Regions from separate parts of the Lentibacillus halophilus genome, predicted to be linked through region 2. Evidence: riboswitches for the same ligand, from Rfam matches in the RefSeq annotation. Region 2 holds a riboswitch; the other holds the start of a gene.
What was found. Region 2 has a riboswitch for FMN ahead of ACZ5Q7_RS13590 (ECF transporter S component). Riboswitches for the same ligand answer to the same signal wherever they lie in the genome.

Region 1: another riboswitch for FMN. It lies ahead of ribD (bifunctional diaminohydroxyphosphoribosylaminopyrimidine deaminase/5-amino-6-(5-phosphoribosylamino)uracil reductase RibD); the one in region 2 lies ahead of ACZ5Q7_RS13590 (ECF transporter S component).

The regions. Positions count from the first base shown of each region.
Region 1 covers NZ_AP043750.1:1,448,476-1,455,890, reverse strand. The annotation lists gene ACZ5Q7_RS07070 (ABC-F family ATP-binding cassette domain-containing protein) at 1-695, opposite strand, end outside; gene ACZ5Q7_RS07065 (hypothetical protein) at 701-898, opposite strand; gene ribH (6,7-dimethyl-8-ribityllumazine synthase) at 982-1,464, opposite strand; gene ACZ5Q7_RS07055 (bifunctional 3,4-dihydroxy-2-butanone-4-phosphate synthase/GTP cyclohydrolase II) at 1,510-2,703, opposite strand; gene ribE (riboflavin synthase) at 2,719-3,333, opposite strand; gene ribD (bifunctional diaminohydroxyphosphoribosylaminopyrimidine deaminase/5-amino-6-(5-phosphoribosylamino)uracil reductase RibD) at 3,314-4,420, opposite strand; FMN riboswitch at 4,600-4,751, opposite strand; gene ACZ5Q7_RS07040 (class D sortase) at 4,960-5,541, opposite strand; gene ACZ5Q7_RS07035 (Cna B-type domain-containing protein) at 5,563-7,415, opposite strand, start outside.
Region 2 covers NZ_AP043750.1:2,758,923-2,766,337, forward strand. The annotation lists gene ACZ5Q7_RS13580 (1,4-dihydroxy-2-naphthoate polyprenyltransferase) at 1-754, shown strand, start outside; gene ACZ5Q7_RS13585 (hotdog fold thioesterase) at 775-1,155, shown strand; gene ACZ5Q7_RS13590 (ECF transporter S component) at 1,519-2,112, opposite strand; FMN riboswitch at 2,298-2,444, opposite strand; gene ACZ5Q7_RS13595 (M20/M25/M40 family metallo-hydrolase) at 2,555-3,613, opposite strand; gene ACZ5Q7_RS13600 (potassium channel family protein) at 3,841-4,839, shown strand; gene yugI (S1 domain-containing post-transcriptional regulator GSP13) at 5,004-5,372, shown strand; gene ACZ5Q7_RS13610 (DUF378 domain-containing protein) at 5,452-5,694, opposite strand; gene ACZ5Q7_RS13615 (glucose-6-phosphate isomerase) at 5,827-7,209, shown strand; gene ACZ5Q7_RS13620 (MalY/PatB family protein) at 7,401-7,415, shown strand, end outside.

The sequences.
Region 1 (7,415 bases), 1.3 Mb from region 2:
TACAAGTTCCCGTCATCAAGTTCGAAAATCTGGTTGGTGACACGGTTTAAAAAATAACGGTCGTGTGTGACAAGCAATAGGGCGCCTTTATACGATGCCAAATATTGTTCCAGCCATTCGACCGTATCGTTATCGAGATGGTTGGTCGGCTCATCCAGAATTAGCAAATCGGCCGGCTGGATCAATGCCTTGGCAATGGCCACCCTTTTGCGTTGACCACCGGATAGCTCCCGCACCGGACGGGTGAAGCCGGTGATCCCCAGTTTGGTGAGGATAGTTTTAGCGGCTGTATTGGCTTCCCAAGCTTCGTATTCATCCATCCGTTGTTGTTTGGTGAGCAGCCGTTCCTGAACCTGTTCGTTATTAGGGGACTCCTGTAAGTCAAGAAGCGTCTGTTCATATTCCCGCATCACTTTCATGATGGGGGTTTCACCATAATAAATTTGTTCCATAACCGTCAGTTCCGGATTAAGATCAGGCTCTTGCTCCAAATATTCCACCCAATAATCCTTGGCATGACTGACGGAGCCACGCTCTGCAGTGTCAATACCGGCGAGAATTTTTAGAAACGTCGATTTCCCTGTTCCGTTGACACCGATCAAACCAATGCGGTCATGTGGTTTAATAAGGCAACTTACCCCGTTCAGCAATGTCTTGTCGCCGTAAGATTTATATAAATGATCAACTGTCAGCATATCGATTACCTTCCTATTGAGGATTCATCATCGTCCTCATTCCCTTTTATAAACTGTTTTATCAGAAGAACAATTAAAAACAACAGCCATGATGTGACGACGTAAAATATAATTTTGCTCAATTGGTCCATATCCTGGAAAAAGAAGGCCATACCAGTCCAAATAATACCTATTCCGATAATTTGATAAACCATGATTTTCATGTTCCGTTTCCTCCAGACATAGGCATACTGTCCTTATAGTCTATCTTATATAGCCGTCCCTTTTCCATTATAAACCCTCACCATCATTGAGATGATGCATTCAGTTCGCCAGCAACGTTCGCCGTTTCAATAGCGGCCGCTGCTGCTTCCGCGCCTTTATTGCCGGCTTTCGTTCCTGCTCTCTCGATAGCCTGCTCAATGGTTTCCGTCGTTAAAACCCCAAAAATAACCGGCTTGCCGGATGCCAACGAAGCGGCGGATACCCCTTTCGCTGCCTCACTGCAGACATAATCAAAATGAGGCGTTGATCCGCGGATGACCGCCCCGAGCGCCACAACCGCATCATAGTCCGCGTTCAATGCCATTTTTTGAGCAATGACCGGAATTTCAAAGGCTCCCGGCACCCAGGCTATATCCACATCGGCTTCTTTCACACCGTGCTGTTTGAAGGTGGTTACCGCTCCATCAAGCAATTTTTCAGTTATGAAGTCATTGAACCGCGCCACCACGATACCGATTTTTAAATTCGTTCCAACAAGGTTTCCTTCAAAAACGTTTCCCACCATTACCATCTCCTTATTAAACCGTGGTTTCCCATACGGTATGGTTTCTCACCTTTGATGCATATGTCCCATTTTATTTATTTTTGTATGAATATAATGTTCATTTTCTTTCCGGACATTCGTCTCAATCGGTATTCGTTCGTACACTTGAATCCCATCAGACTGCAACTCATCCATTTTTTCCGGATTGTTGGTCAACAGTTTCACATGGGTGATGCCCAAGTCTTTCAAAATATGAGCACTTAGAACGTAGTCCCGCATATCCGGGGGAAATCCAAGTTGTTCATTCGCTTCCACGGTATCCATCCCGTTATCCTGCAACTTATAGGCGCGCAATTTGTTTAAAAGTCCGATACCCCGGCCTTCCTGGCGCATATAAATGAGTACACCTGCGCCTGCTGCATTGATTTGATCGAGTGCTTCATGCAGCTGCGATCCGCAGTCACAACGGTAAGACCCGAATATATCACCGGTCAGGCACTCCGAATGTATTCGGGTGAGCACCGGTTCTCCCGAGTGAATGTCTCCTTTGACAAGCGCGATATGTTCCTCTCCATCCAGATCGTTGGTATATCCGTACACGCGAAACGATCCGTATTCCGTCGGCACATTCGTCTCTACCTCCCTGGTTACATGCACCTCATTCATTTTCCGGTATGCGATCAAATCAGCAATGGTTATCAGTTTTAAATCAAACGTTTGAGCCATTTGTTGCAAATCAGGCACCCGTGCCATCGTTCCATCGTTTTTAATGATTTCACAAATCACACCGGACGGATTAGCCCCGCACAATTCTGCCAAATCAAGGGATGCTTCTGTGTGACCCGGACGTTCCAGTACACCACCATCTTTGGCAATCAACGGGAAAACATGGCCGGGTTTTTTAAAGTCCGCCCCTTCTGCGTTTGATTGAATCAATGCATGTATGGTTTTGGCCCGATCCTGTGTACTGATGCCTGTCATGGTTTCTCGATGATCAACACTGATGGTAAAGGCTGTCTCAAATGGGTCACTGCTGTCATCGGACATAAATGGAAGATTTACTTGATATGCCTGATCCGATGTGATGGATGTGCACACAAGCCCTTTCCCATGTGTAATCATAAAATTAATTGTATCCGGTGTTATCTTTTCCGACAGTGCAACCAAATCTCCTTCGTTTTCCCTCTCCTCATCATCCACGACAATGATTGGTTTTCCAGCTTTCAAGTCATCTATTGCTTCCTCAATGGTATGAAACACGCGACTCGCTCCCTTTCATCTAGTTTCGTCTGGCTTTTGCTGATGATTCAATAGGTTGTGGACATGTTTCGCCAGCATATCGCATTCCACGTTAACGTTGTCGCCTTCACCTTTGGAACCCAACACTGTTTGCGATACCGTGTGGGGAATGAGAGACAGCGTTATTTGTCGATTCTGAATGCCGAAAACGGTTAAACTTACCCCATCAATAGCGACCGCGCCTTTCATAATAACGTAAGCGGTGAGTTCCGGCGGGATGGAAACCGTATAGTAAATCGCATTCTCCTGCTTGGATGTCTGAATAATGGTACCTGTATCATCCACGTGACCGGTGACAAAGTGTCCGCCAAACCGGCCATCAGCAGGCATCGATCGTTCCAGATTGACAGGTGACCCTTCGTCCAGCGTGCGAAGGGACGTCGCGTTGATCGTCTCCGGCATGACATCCACGCCAAACGAGTTGTTGTCGACATCTGTTACCGTCAGACAAATACCGTTGACCGCGATGCTGTCACCGATATGCACATCCTCAATAACAACCTTTGCTTCGATGGTCAGCCGTACTGCTTTTTCAGAAATAACATCCCGTTGACCGATTCGCCCCATTTCTTCAACAATTCCGGTGAACATTGGCATCGTCCTCCTGTGGTTCCGCAATAAGTTTCATATCGTCCCCTATCTTTTCCATAGATGTTATTGTCATTGGCATGCTATTCTGGATGGACTCAAACCCTTGTCCACCCACGGATGCGGGGGCTTCCACCCCGCCAATCAATTTGGGGGCCATATACTGCACGAGCTGGTTGATCCGTCTGCTCAGCAAAAAGGATCCCGCGACAGTTGCACCACCTTCCACAAACAGCGACATGACACCGTGACGTCCCAAATAGGGAAGAACGGTGTCGGGTTCTGTGGCACGTAGCGGGATAACCCTTACACCACATTCATTATAAGGCTTAATCACTTCATCGCTCACTTGATTGCCGGTGATGATCCATGTCGTCGCTTCTTGATCGGTTACAACCAACGATTCAAGCGGCGTGCGCAAGTTGGAATCAAGAATAATGCGGAGTGGATTTTTCGCACCGTTGGGCAGGCGAGCAGTCAGACTTGGGTTGTCAGCTATTACCGTATTCACACCCACTAAAATCGCATCGTGACTGTGGCGATGCCGGTGCACATCCATACGAGCTTCTTCACCGGTGATCCATTTACTTTTCCCTGTCTTTGTCGCTGTTTTTCCATCAAGACTGACGGCCGTCTTCACTGTTACAAATGGCGTCGAGGTCTGTGTATAATGAAAAAATGCGCGATTGACGTTTGCGGCTTCCTCTTCCAAAACGCCGGTTTTCACGTCAATGCCTGCTGCACGCAATGCTTCCAATCCGCGTCCAGCGACCTTTTTATTTGGATCCATAACAGCAACGATGGCACGTTTGATGCCTTTTCCCACGATGAGATCAGCACACGGCGACGTCTTTCCATGATGACTGCACGGCTCAAGCGTGACGTAAATGTCTGCACCCTTCGCTTTTTCCCCGGCCATCTGGAGCGCGTGTACTTCCGCATGAGCCTCCCCGGCCTGAAGATGAGCTCCCATCCCCAGGATTTCACCGTCTTTGACGACAACGGCTCCAACAGGAGGGTTCGGACTGGTCTGCCCTGACGCTGATTTGGCCAAGTTCAAGGCCAATGTCATATAGTATTCATCGTCCATCGCTGTATACCTCCGCAAGCCAAAACAGCTTTATGGTTTGGCTTCATTTGTTTTCAACACATAAAAAAACCCCTGAATGTCCCTTCAGAGGTGGATGAGCTGAATTTTACAGGTGTGTTCTATATATAAACAACACAAGCATGATATGATACCGCTTACCTGCTTGCTTATGACCTGAAAAATTCCTTCTCCCATCCAGACTGTCACTGTCGGTCCCGGACTCACACCGGGTCCACCGCTTGGTTATGGTTTCTAACCGCACGGGTCACGGACTTTAAGGTTGTACCTTATCACCGTCGGTCGGGACTTTCACCCTGCCCCGAAGGAATATGAATGCCTTATGATCGTTTAGGTATAACGGAATTCCGAAATGAGCGCAAACAATCAGCTTTCGGAAGACGAATGTTAATCCTATTATCACTTATTCTACTCGTTACGGACGGTTGTCGTCAAAAATTTATCATTAAAATAAAACAAAACACCCACTCATACGTAAAAAAACCCGGAAGACGCTGAGTGCTCCGGGTTTTTATACGACTTTAATTTAAAGTGCCTTGAACGGCAATTCGCTGTTTTCCATCGATCGTACAGGTGATTAGCGTGATTTGATCTTGATCTTGTTGACTTTTTAAAATGTCAACATCGGTTGGTTCAATAACATTCGAGCTTGTAATGGTATACGTGAATTCCTCATTACCTTGATGCAAAATCACTTCAGACCCAACCGGGGCATCCGGCAGATTCCGAAAATGGCGGTCGCCGCGATATCCCCGATGCCCGGCTATGGTAAAATTGCCATCCCCGGGAGTTTGTTCTGATTTGATCTGGGTCAGTGCAATACTCAAGTTTTCTTCCGTTGTCTTAGGAAGCACCTTTTGCTTCAGATCAATCGCTGGTATTTCCAGTTTCAACGTTTTTTCCAATTGCTCTTTCGGAACCGTTAAATTGTCAACAGAGGACAAATCTACATCACCGTTGTCCGATTCGGATATCAGCGTCATTGCCTCTTCCATCGCCTTAGTCTCCTGTTGTTTATCCCATTCATAATACAACGGGATAGCCAAGAGAGTGAGTCCAATGATAATAAACGATATACCTGCTGTTTTTTTAGTTTTTCTCATTGAACTCACCCTTTCGTGTCATTAGTCCAATTTTCTCTTACGGCTGCTGAACAGAAGCACACCGCCTGTAACTATGGCTAACAATCCAGCGATCAGCAGATATCTCATCCACTCTTCACCAGTTTGTGGAAGGGTGTCATCCGAGTTGCCTTGGCCGCTATCATCACTGGGATCGTCCGTACCATCAGAATCGTCGGGAGTTGTTGGTTCGTCCGACTCATCGGAACCTCCCGGCTCGCCAGATTCGTCTTCTTCTGGCGTATCTTCTAGCGTGTTAATGATGGTATAGCCATTATCCGTTTTATTGATGCTCGATTGATAATCGGCTGCATCCTGTTCGCGAACGGTATAGTTATAAGCAATACCTTTATCATTGTATTGATCCAATTCTGTGAATGTGTGCGTCCAGTTCTGATCAGCCGTCATATCCACTGTGTCGATCACGTTGCCGTTTTGCAGCAATTCGACCGTGATGGATTCCGGACGATCTTCTGGCGCATCATTTTCCCACTGTTTGGATACATCGATGGTCGTTGTACCTACACGCGTGTTGGTAATATCATAACCATCGATTGTTGTTTTGTAGCCGTCGATATTATTTTCCTGAATGCTGTATTCATACGCAATGCCATTGTCGTCATAAGCTTCCAGATTATTGAAAGTGTAACTCCAATCATCATCGGCTGTGACGTCAACAGTGTCAAGAACATTGCCATTTTGCAGCAAATCAACGGTTACAGATTCCGGACGGTCGTTGGCATTATCATCTAACCACGATTTCGTTACGTTAATCGATTTAGTCTCGACTTTCGTGTTGGTGATGTCATAGCCATTGACTTCAGAATCATATCCTGGCACATCCTGTTCTTTCACCGAGTAATCATACGTTTCACCTTGATTATCATATGTCTCCAGATCAGTGAAGCTGTACGTCCAATCATCGTCTGCACTGATTTCTTTTCCGTCAATAACGGTGCCATTTTGTAGCAGATTGACCTTAATCGTTTCTGGACGATCGGATGCTTCGTCGTTTTCCCACGTTTTTGTTCCCGTGACGTCGGTTGTTTCGACACGCTGGTTCGTAATGTCGTAACCGTCAATGGTTGTGTCATAGCCAGCGACCTTTTCTTCTTCGACGGTATAGTCGTACGCATCATTCTCATCGTCAAATTCATCAAGGTCGGTGAAGCTGTATTCCCAATCATCCTCAGCTGAAACCTCGACCGAATCAATCGTTTCTCCGTTCTGAAGAAGATTAACGGTAATGGAATCCGGGCGGTTGGACGCTTCATCATTCAACCATGTCTTGGTTCCTGTTACGTCAACGCGATCGTCATCAGAATCACCTGAGCCGGTTGGTTCGCCGGAATTTCCTCCGCCGTTAGAACCACCGGAATCGTCGTCTTCGGATGAGGAGTCGTCATACGTGTTGGTAATGTCATAACCGTCAACAGTTGTTTCATAACCATCGACTGCTTCTTCTTCGACCGTATAGTTGTAAGGTGATCCTTGTTCATCAAATTCAGCCAATCCTGTGAAGCTGTAGGACCAGTTGTCTTCAGCCGTTACATCTTGAGAATCAATTTCCTCACCATCTTGCAGCAGATTGACCGTGATGGTTTCTGGTCTGTCTGAAGATGAATCATTTTCCCATGTCTTCTCACCATTAACTTCAGTTAGTCCAGTACGCGTGTTTGTGATGTCAAAACCATTCACCGTAGTGTCATAACCATCGACTGGTTCCTCAACAATACTATACTTGTAAGCTTTACCATCATCAGTGAAGGCTGGCAAATCTTCAAACTCTCGTGACCAGTTATTACTGTCTGAAAGTTGGAATGTCTTAACAGATTCTTTTTCTCCGTCTGCAGGAG
Region 2 (7,415 bases):
GGCATCCATTCTTATTCAGGCCGCCACCAATATGTTCAATGAATATTATGATTTTGTTCTGGGGTTGGACAATGAGTCATCGGTCGGTATCGGCGGGACGATTGTCCGGGACGGTATCTCACCAAAAACAGTGCTTCGTCTCGCCCTTACCTTTTTTGCCATAGCCATGCTTCTTGGCGTCTATATTTGTGTGGCATCAAGCTGGTGGGTTGCTGTTATCGGCATCGTATGCATGCTGTTCGGCTATTTGTACACCGGTGGCCCTTACCCAATTGCCTACACACCGTTTGGCGAACTGTTTTCCGGTTTCTTTATGGGAACGGTCATCATCGGGATCAGTTTTTACATTCAGACATCGGTATTGACAAGTTCTGTTATTTGGTTGTCCATCCCGGTCGCCATTTTCATCGGTTCGATCATGCTTTCCAACAATATCCGTGATCTTGACGGAGACAAGGAAAACGGGCGTAAAACCGTTGCTATTCTGCTCGGCCGGAAAAATGCCGTGCGATTGCTGACGATTCTGTTTATCACCGCCTTCAGTCTGACCGCTGCCTATGTCATTGCTGGAATCCTGCCAATATGGTCTCTTCTTGCCTTGTTAAGCGGGATTAAGGCGGTGGATGTCATCCGTAAATTTAAGGGTAAAAAAAGTTCACTGGAAATGATGCCGGCTATGGCGGCTACCGGCAAAACAAACACCATATACGGATTTCTGATTGGCCTTTCCCTTTTGATCAGCAACTATGTTTAACGAAACGGAGGCGCGCGAAAATGGATGTTTCCAATACATTGATCGAAGCACTCGGTATGCGCGTGCAGTCGCTTGATAAAGACCTGGTTGTCATGACCATGCCGGTGGACCATCGCACGCACCAGCCGGCAGGGTTTCTGCACGGCGGAGCGAACGTTGCCTTGGCGGAATCTGCTGCCAGCATCGGTGCTTACAACAACAGCGACCCGGACCAATACCGTGTGTTCGGCATTGAAATAAATGCCAATCATGTTAAATCCAAGCGTGACGGTACGGTTACCGCCCGGGCCAAGCCATTGCACAAAGGAAACCGGACGATGGTATGGGAAATCCGCATAACAGACGAAAACGACCAGCTTGTATGTGTATCCCGCTGCACGATCGGCATTGTCCCCAAATGACATGATAATCAGAGGCAGAAATGCGGGAGGCTGTTTCACAAACACAAACCAACATTATCTGCACCATTGCCGCTATTGGCATTCGACAAAGACGAAAAGAAACTGGCACAAAAGATGTTTAGCCAAAGAAAAATCCGAACTGATTCACAAATAGTCTGAATCAGTTCGGATTTTTTGTTTAGCGTAGGAAAAACACGGAGACTCCTGCGGGATCAAAAGCCTAGGTGAGACCCCGCAGTCGATAAGCACGAGGAGGCTCAGCAGCGCCCGCGGAAAGCGTAGTGTTTTTCCGGAGCGGCGACTACGTCTTAAATATATCGTTCGTATTTAGAAGTGATTTATTTTCGTTGTCCCAGCCCCTTTTTAAGATGCCAAATCCATTCGCTTCTTTTCAATCCATGTTTTCATTTTCATAAAGACGGGTATAAACAGAATGCCTACGATAAGACCTTTCAACATATTAAACGGTAAAATTCCTCCGGTGACGGCAACCCATTTCGCCGTCGTTGCAGCCATTTCAGGAGCACCGATGAACCAGGCATAGGCCGGCAGAAACACATAATAGTTCAAAACACTCATGGCAACAGCCATAATAATCGTACCGGTCACAAGTCCGGAAACAACGCTTTTGACACCCTTTGATCGGTGATAAAGGACAGCTGCCGGCACAATGAAGATTACCCCAGCCACAAAGTTGGACAACACCCCTATCGGATCAGCGGCTCCGGATACCACCAAGTATAAAACGTTTTTAATCCCTTCCACGATAACTCCTGCCATTGGTGAAAATATGAGCGCCGCCATTAGCGCCGGCACTTCACTGAAGTCAATTTTCAAATAAGGCGGCAAAAATGGAAGTGGAAAGTTCAGAAAAAATAAAATGAGTGAAATCGTCCCCAGCAACGCCAGGATAACAAGCTTTGTTAAATGTGATGATCGTGCAGTTGGCTGCATCATCGTCTCCTCCTTCATCCACCGATTCCAATCTTACATTGATGAAGGTGAGCCTTCTCCTGCCGTTGGCGTTTCTGCACAAACAGAGATGTGCTAAACCCACACAAAAACCCTAAAACCTACACGGGGCTTTAGGGTGTCGGATTACAGGAAAAAAATCATGGCATAGTCTTAAACCTGTTTTGGCTCGTCATCTTCTCCCCTCCAGACTTTCACTGTCGGTCCCGGACTCACACCAGGTCCACCGCTGCATTACTGCAGACGGGTCACGGACTTAAAACAGTCTCCTGTTTCTTACCGTCGGTCGGGAATTGCACCCTGCCCCGAAGATGGAATCGATATTTTGTTAATGATTATGGTAACGCATTCATCACCAAAATGCAAGCCTTCCATGTCATTTTTTTGTTTTCCATTTCGTGGGATAAAATTTTTGCCAGCAACGATATCAGTCTTCGAGCGGATTCAATTGTTCATCACCGGTCATATTGGCTATCATGGTGACAAGCAGCTCTATTTCCTCTTCCATATCCTTTAAGCTGGATGTTTCCACCGGTGAGTGCATATACCGAAGCGGCAAGGAAACGAGCGATATGGGGACACCGGGACCGGTTAGCCGCATACGATCGGCATCTGTTCCTGTCATGCTCGATGTTAATTCATATTGGATAGTCATGTTTAAGTCCCTGGCCGTCTGCTCCAGCCATTTGTTCATGTTCCGGTTGATGGGAGCCCCTTTGGCGAGAACAGGACCGCCATCAAGTCTCACATCGCCATATTTATGTTTGTTTACACCGGGATAATCGGTCGCAAAGGTGACATCACATGCAATGGCCATCGTCGGCTGCATACCGGCGGCAGCGAAATAAGCACCACCCATATTGGTCTCTTCATTCACAGTACTGGCTGCATAAACACCGACACGGCACCCGTTTTCAGAAAGACGGCGCAGCACCTCGGCCACGATAAATGCACCTGTCCGATTGTCGAGCCCCCGTCCGGATATGTAGCGGTCCATCAACGACTCCGGCTCTGTTTTATAAACAGCCAAATCCCCAATCTGCACCAGTCGCTCGGCCTCTTCTTTGGTTTTACACCCACAATCAATAAACAAGTCCTCCAAGCCAAAATCGTCTTTCAGGCCACCATGATGCTGGGCGTTGACACCGATGACACCTGTTAATTCCCCATGTTGGCCCGATACCGTTACTTTCATGCCAACAGCCGCTTTCGGGTTAATGCCACCCATTTTATCAAAATGAAGAAACCCATCCTCGTCAATCCGATTGATAACCAGCGCTATTTCATCACAATGACCGGCCAACAATACGCTGAATTCTACCTCCGGGTTAAGGACACCGAACGCATTACCAGCATTGTCCGTTTTGATTTCATCGGCAAATGGCCGGACATATTCAATCCATTTTTTCTGTATAGCCACCTCGTCGCTTGAAGGTGACGGCGTGTTCAATAAATCCATAAGAAATGGTTTGTTTTCCAACGCCATGAAAAAAGCCTCCTTTGTCCATTTCTTCCATCATAGCAGATTTGTTGGTAACATGCCTGAAAAAAATGAGGTAATGATCGGTATCGATGGTGCGTGTCATTTTCATAGCAAGTGTATGAAAGTCTCACTCTTCTGCCCATACTATATATGTGTGATGTTAACAACAATCAGGCGACATGAGCCGTCCGGACCCATGCGCCTACCGCACCAGAGGGCAGGTGAGCAACGTGAATCTGGAAGTATTCAAACATATTTATTACCGGATGCCGGCACCCGTAAGATTGCTTCTGTCCATCTTTGTGCTGATGTTTTTGTTCGGACTGACGATTCACCTTGTGGAGCCAGACCAATTTCCGTCCATATTTGATGGTGTCTGGTGGGCATTTATCACAGGGGCGACGGTTGGTTATGGCGATTACGTCCCGCTCACGGTTGCAGGGCGATTGATCGGTATTCTTCTTTTGCTTACAGGCGGCGGAATGCTCACCTTTTACATAACAACCCTTGCTGCATCCACCATCAATCACGAAAATGAGCTATCAGAAGGGAAAGTATCGTTTAATGGAAAACAGCATATTGTTCTTATCGGTTGGAATGAACGGACGAGACAGTTGGCTGATATGATCGATGATAAAGATACCAATCAGGAAGTCGTTCTGATCGACCGGTCATTGAATCAATTGCCTTACCGTCACTATCCGGTTCATTTTATCCATGGCGACCCAAGCGAAGACGCCGTGTTGCATCAGGCGAATATTGATACAGCCAAAGCGGTTCTCATTTCTGCTGATGTTACCATCGACGAACGAAAAGCCGATATCAATACGGTTCTGGCCGCCATCGCCGTTCGGGGAAATAATCAAGATGTCCCAATAAACACTGAAATTCTGACCATCAGCCAAGTTGAAAATGCTATCCGGGCCGGAGCGGATACCGTCATCAGTTCCAATGATTTTATGAGCACATTATTTTATCATGAACTTTTTCATAAAGATCAAACCAAGCCGTTTGAAACCGTATTGACTCTGTTGAATAAACAGCAGTTCAATCATATCCCGCTTCCTGACCCATTGGATGAAAGCACATTTAAAGAAGCCATTTTGTTTTTTCTGGAAAATGGCGAATTGCTTATCGGGTTTATCCGTGACGGCGAATGGTATATAAACCCAAACGATGATATGACGCTTAACAACAATGACACGGTCATTATTCTAGCCGAATGGTAATAGCCGCTTGTCCACCTTTCGCACGACCGTCTAAGGCCGTCATTGTATGTGTCTCCAACATATACAATAGCTGATACATCATATGTTTTGCCCGGTTCTACGATATATGCTACAATATTTTACTGTATTAAAAAGAATCGAATATGATATGGGAGTTGTTCAACATGGCAGATACATTCGAATCAGGGCAAATTTTAGATGGAAAAGTTACCGGCATACAGCCATATGGCGCATTTATAGCTTTGGACGACGACACCCAAGGCCTCGTCCACATTTCCGAGATAACCCATGGCTTTGTCAAAAATGTTAACGATCATCTGACGATCGGCGATGACGTTAAAGTCAAAATTTTAAGCATTGATTCGGAAAATAATAAATTCAGCCTGTCCATGCGGGCTGTACAGGATCCTCCGAATAATGATGCAAACGATCAAAACAAAACCGAAAGCCGTTCGTCAAACGACCATACCGGTTTTAACTCATTAAAAGACAAGCTGGAAGAATGGATTAAACAATCGGAAACGCAAAAATAAAAAAACAAGAGGCTCGTTCAAATATGCGCATCACTGACACCATTGGCATATTTGAATTGGCCTCTTGCGTTTTAACTCTTTAAGCATCATCGGTTTGTGCACGTCGATCAACGCCGAATGCTTCATCCGTTCTAAACAATAATGTTAATGAAAACAAACCGCCGATTCCAACCAGGGTATAGATGACCCGGGCAATCACGCCACTCTGTTCACCGCCACCAAAGATGGCAGCAACCAGGTCAAATTGGAACAACCCAATCAATCCCCAATTGATGGCGCCAATGATAACTAAGGCTAAACAAAAACGATGAAATCCACTCATGAATATTACCTCCTTTCCCTTTTCTATTGTCCACGATTTGCAACACAATATGCGAATGCATCATTATAATCTGTGCAAATTCTTGAATGAATGAAGCCTTATCCATTAAAGTGATAAGCAAGGAGGAATTATATGACACATATCCGCTTTTCCGGAGAAAATGCATCTCACCTTAAGCAGGCGGACCTGGATCAGTTGAATGATGATATAGAAAAAGCACATCTCCAGCTGCATGAGAAAACCGGAGCAGGCAACGATTGTTTGGGATGGATCGATTTGCCGGAAAAAATGATGAATAGTGACGAATTCAGTCGGATAAAAATCGCCGCGGAAGCCATTCAACATTCCTCCGACGTGCTGCTCGTTATTGGAATCGGGGGATCGTATTTGGGTGCACGTGCAGCGATGGATATGTTGAATCATTCGTTTCAACATATGCTTCCTGAAGACAAACGCAACGTCCCCCACGTAATTTTTGCAGGCAATCATATCAGTTCAACATACATACGGGACTTGCAGGATGTTCTTGAAAACAAAGACGTTTCCATTAATGTTATTTCCAAAAGCGGAACGACACCGGAACCAGCCATTGCATTTCGTATTTTCCGGCGTTTGTTGGAGGATAAATATGGCAAAGACGAAGCCCGGAAGCGGATTTACGTCACAACCAATGCTGAAAATGGCGCCCTCAAAACCGTTGCAGAAACAGAAGGATACGACACATTCGTCATCCCTAATGATGTCGGTGGCCGATATTCGGTATTGACGGCTGTCGGACTTTTGCCGGTCGCTGTGAGCGGCATTGCCATTGATGACATCATCAACGGTGCCCAATCCGCCATGCATGACTTGAACGAACCGGACCCCAACAACAATCCAGCTTATCAGTATGCATCAGCACGAAACATTTTATACAACAAAGGCAAGACAACCGAATTACTGATTACCTATGAACCGCATCTGCACATGTTCAGTGAATGGTGGAAACAGCTTTTCGGCGAAAGCGAAGGAAAGAATCAAACAGGCATTTTCCCTGCCCCCGCCCACTTCACAACGGATCTGCATTCAATGGGACAATATATTCAGGACGGACGGCGTGACCTGTTCGAGACCATTTTACATGTCAATCGTCCGAAAAAAACCATGACACTAGGAAAAGACGCGGAAAACGCCGACGGACTTAATTACTTAGCGGGAAAAACGTTGCATGACATCAATGACAAAGCCTATCAAGGAACGGTGCTGGCCCATACAGACGGCGGTGTACCGAATCTGGTCATTGACGTGCCGGCACTTGATGCCTATACATTCGGATACCTGGTCTATTTTTTTGAAAAAGCGTGTGCCATGAGTGGTTACCTGCTCGGCGTTAACCCATTCGATCAACCAGGAGTGGAAGCCTATAAACGCAACATGTTGGCTCTGCTAGGAAAACCAGAGTTAGACGATGAACGGGAACACCTTGAAACCCGATTAAACGCAGTGAATCCACATAATAATGGTTTTTACGTTTAAAATTTTGTAATATGGGAATCCTTATATTGTAAGACTTTCTCGTATTCCCCCTTGTTAAGCAAAGCGTCAGCCGCGCTTTGCTATTTTTTTGTATCCACTGACAAGGCTAAGCAGTTTCATGTTTCCCTGTTTTTCAGTATAATTGGAACGATAAATCAATGAGCTATTTTTTGGAGCAGGAGGTTTGCACGATGAATCATTTTGAA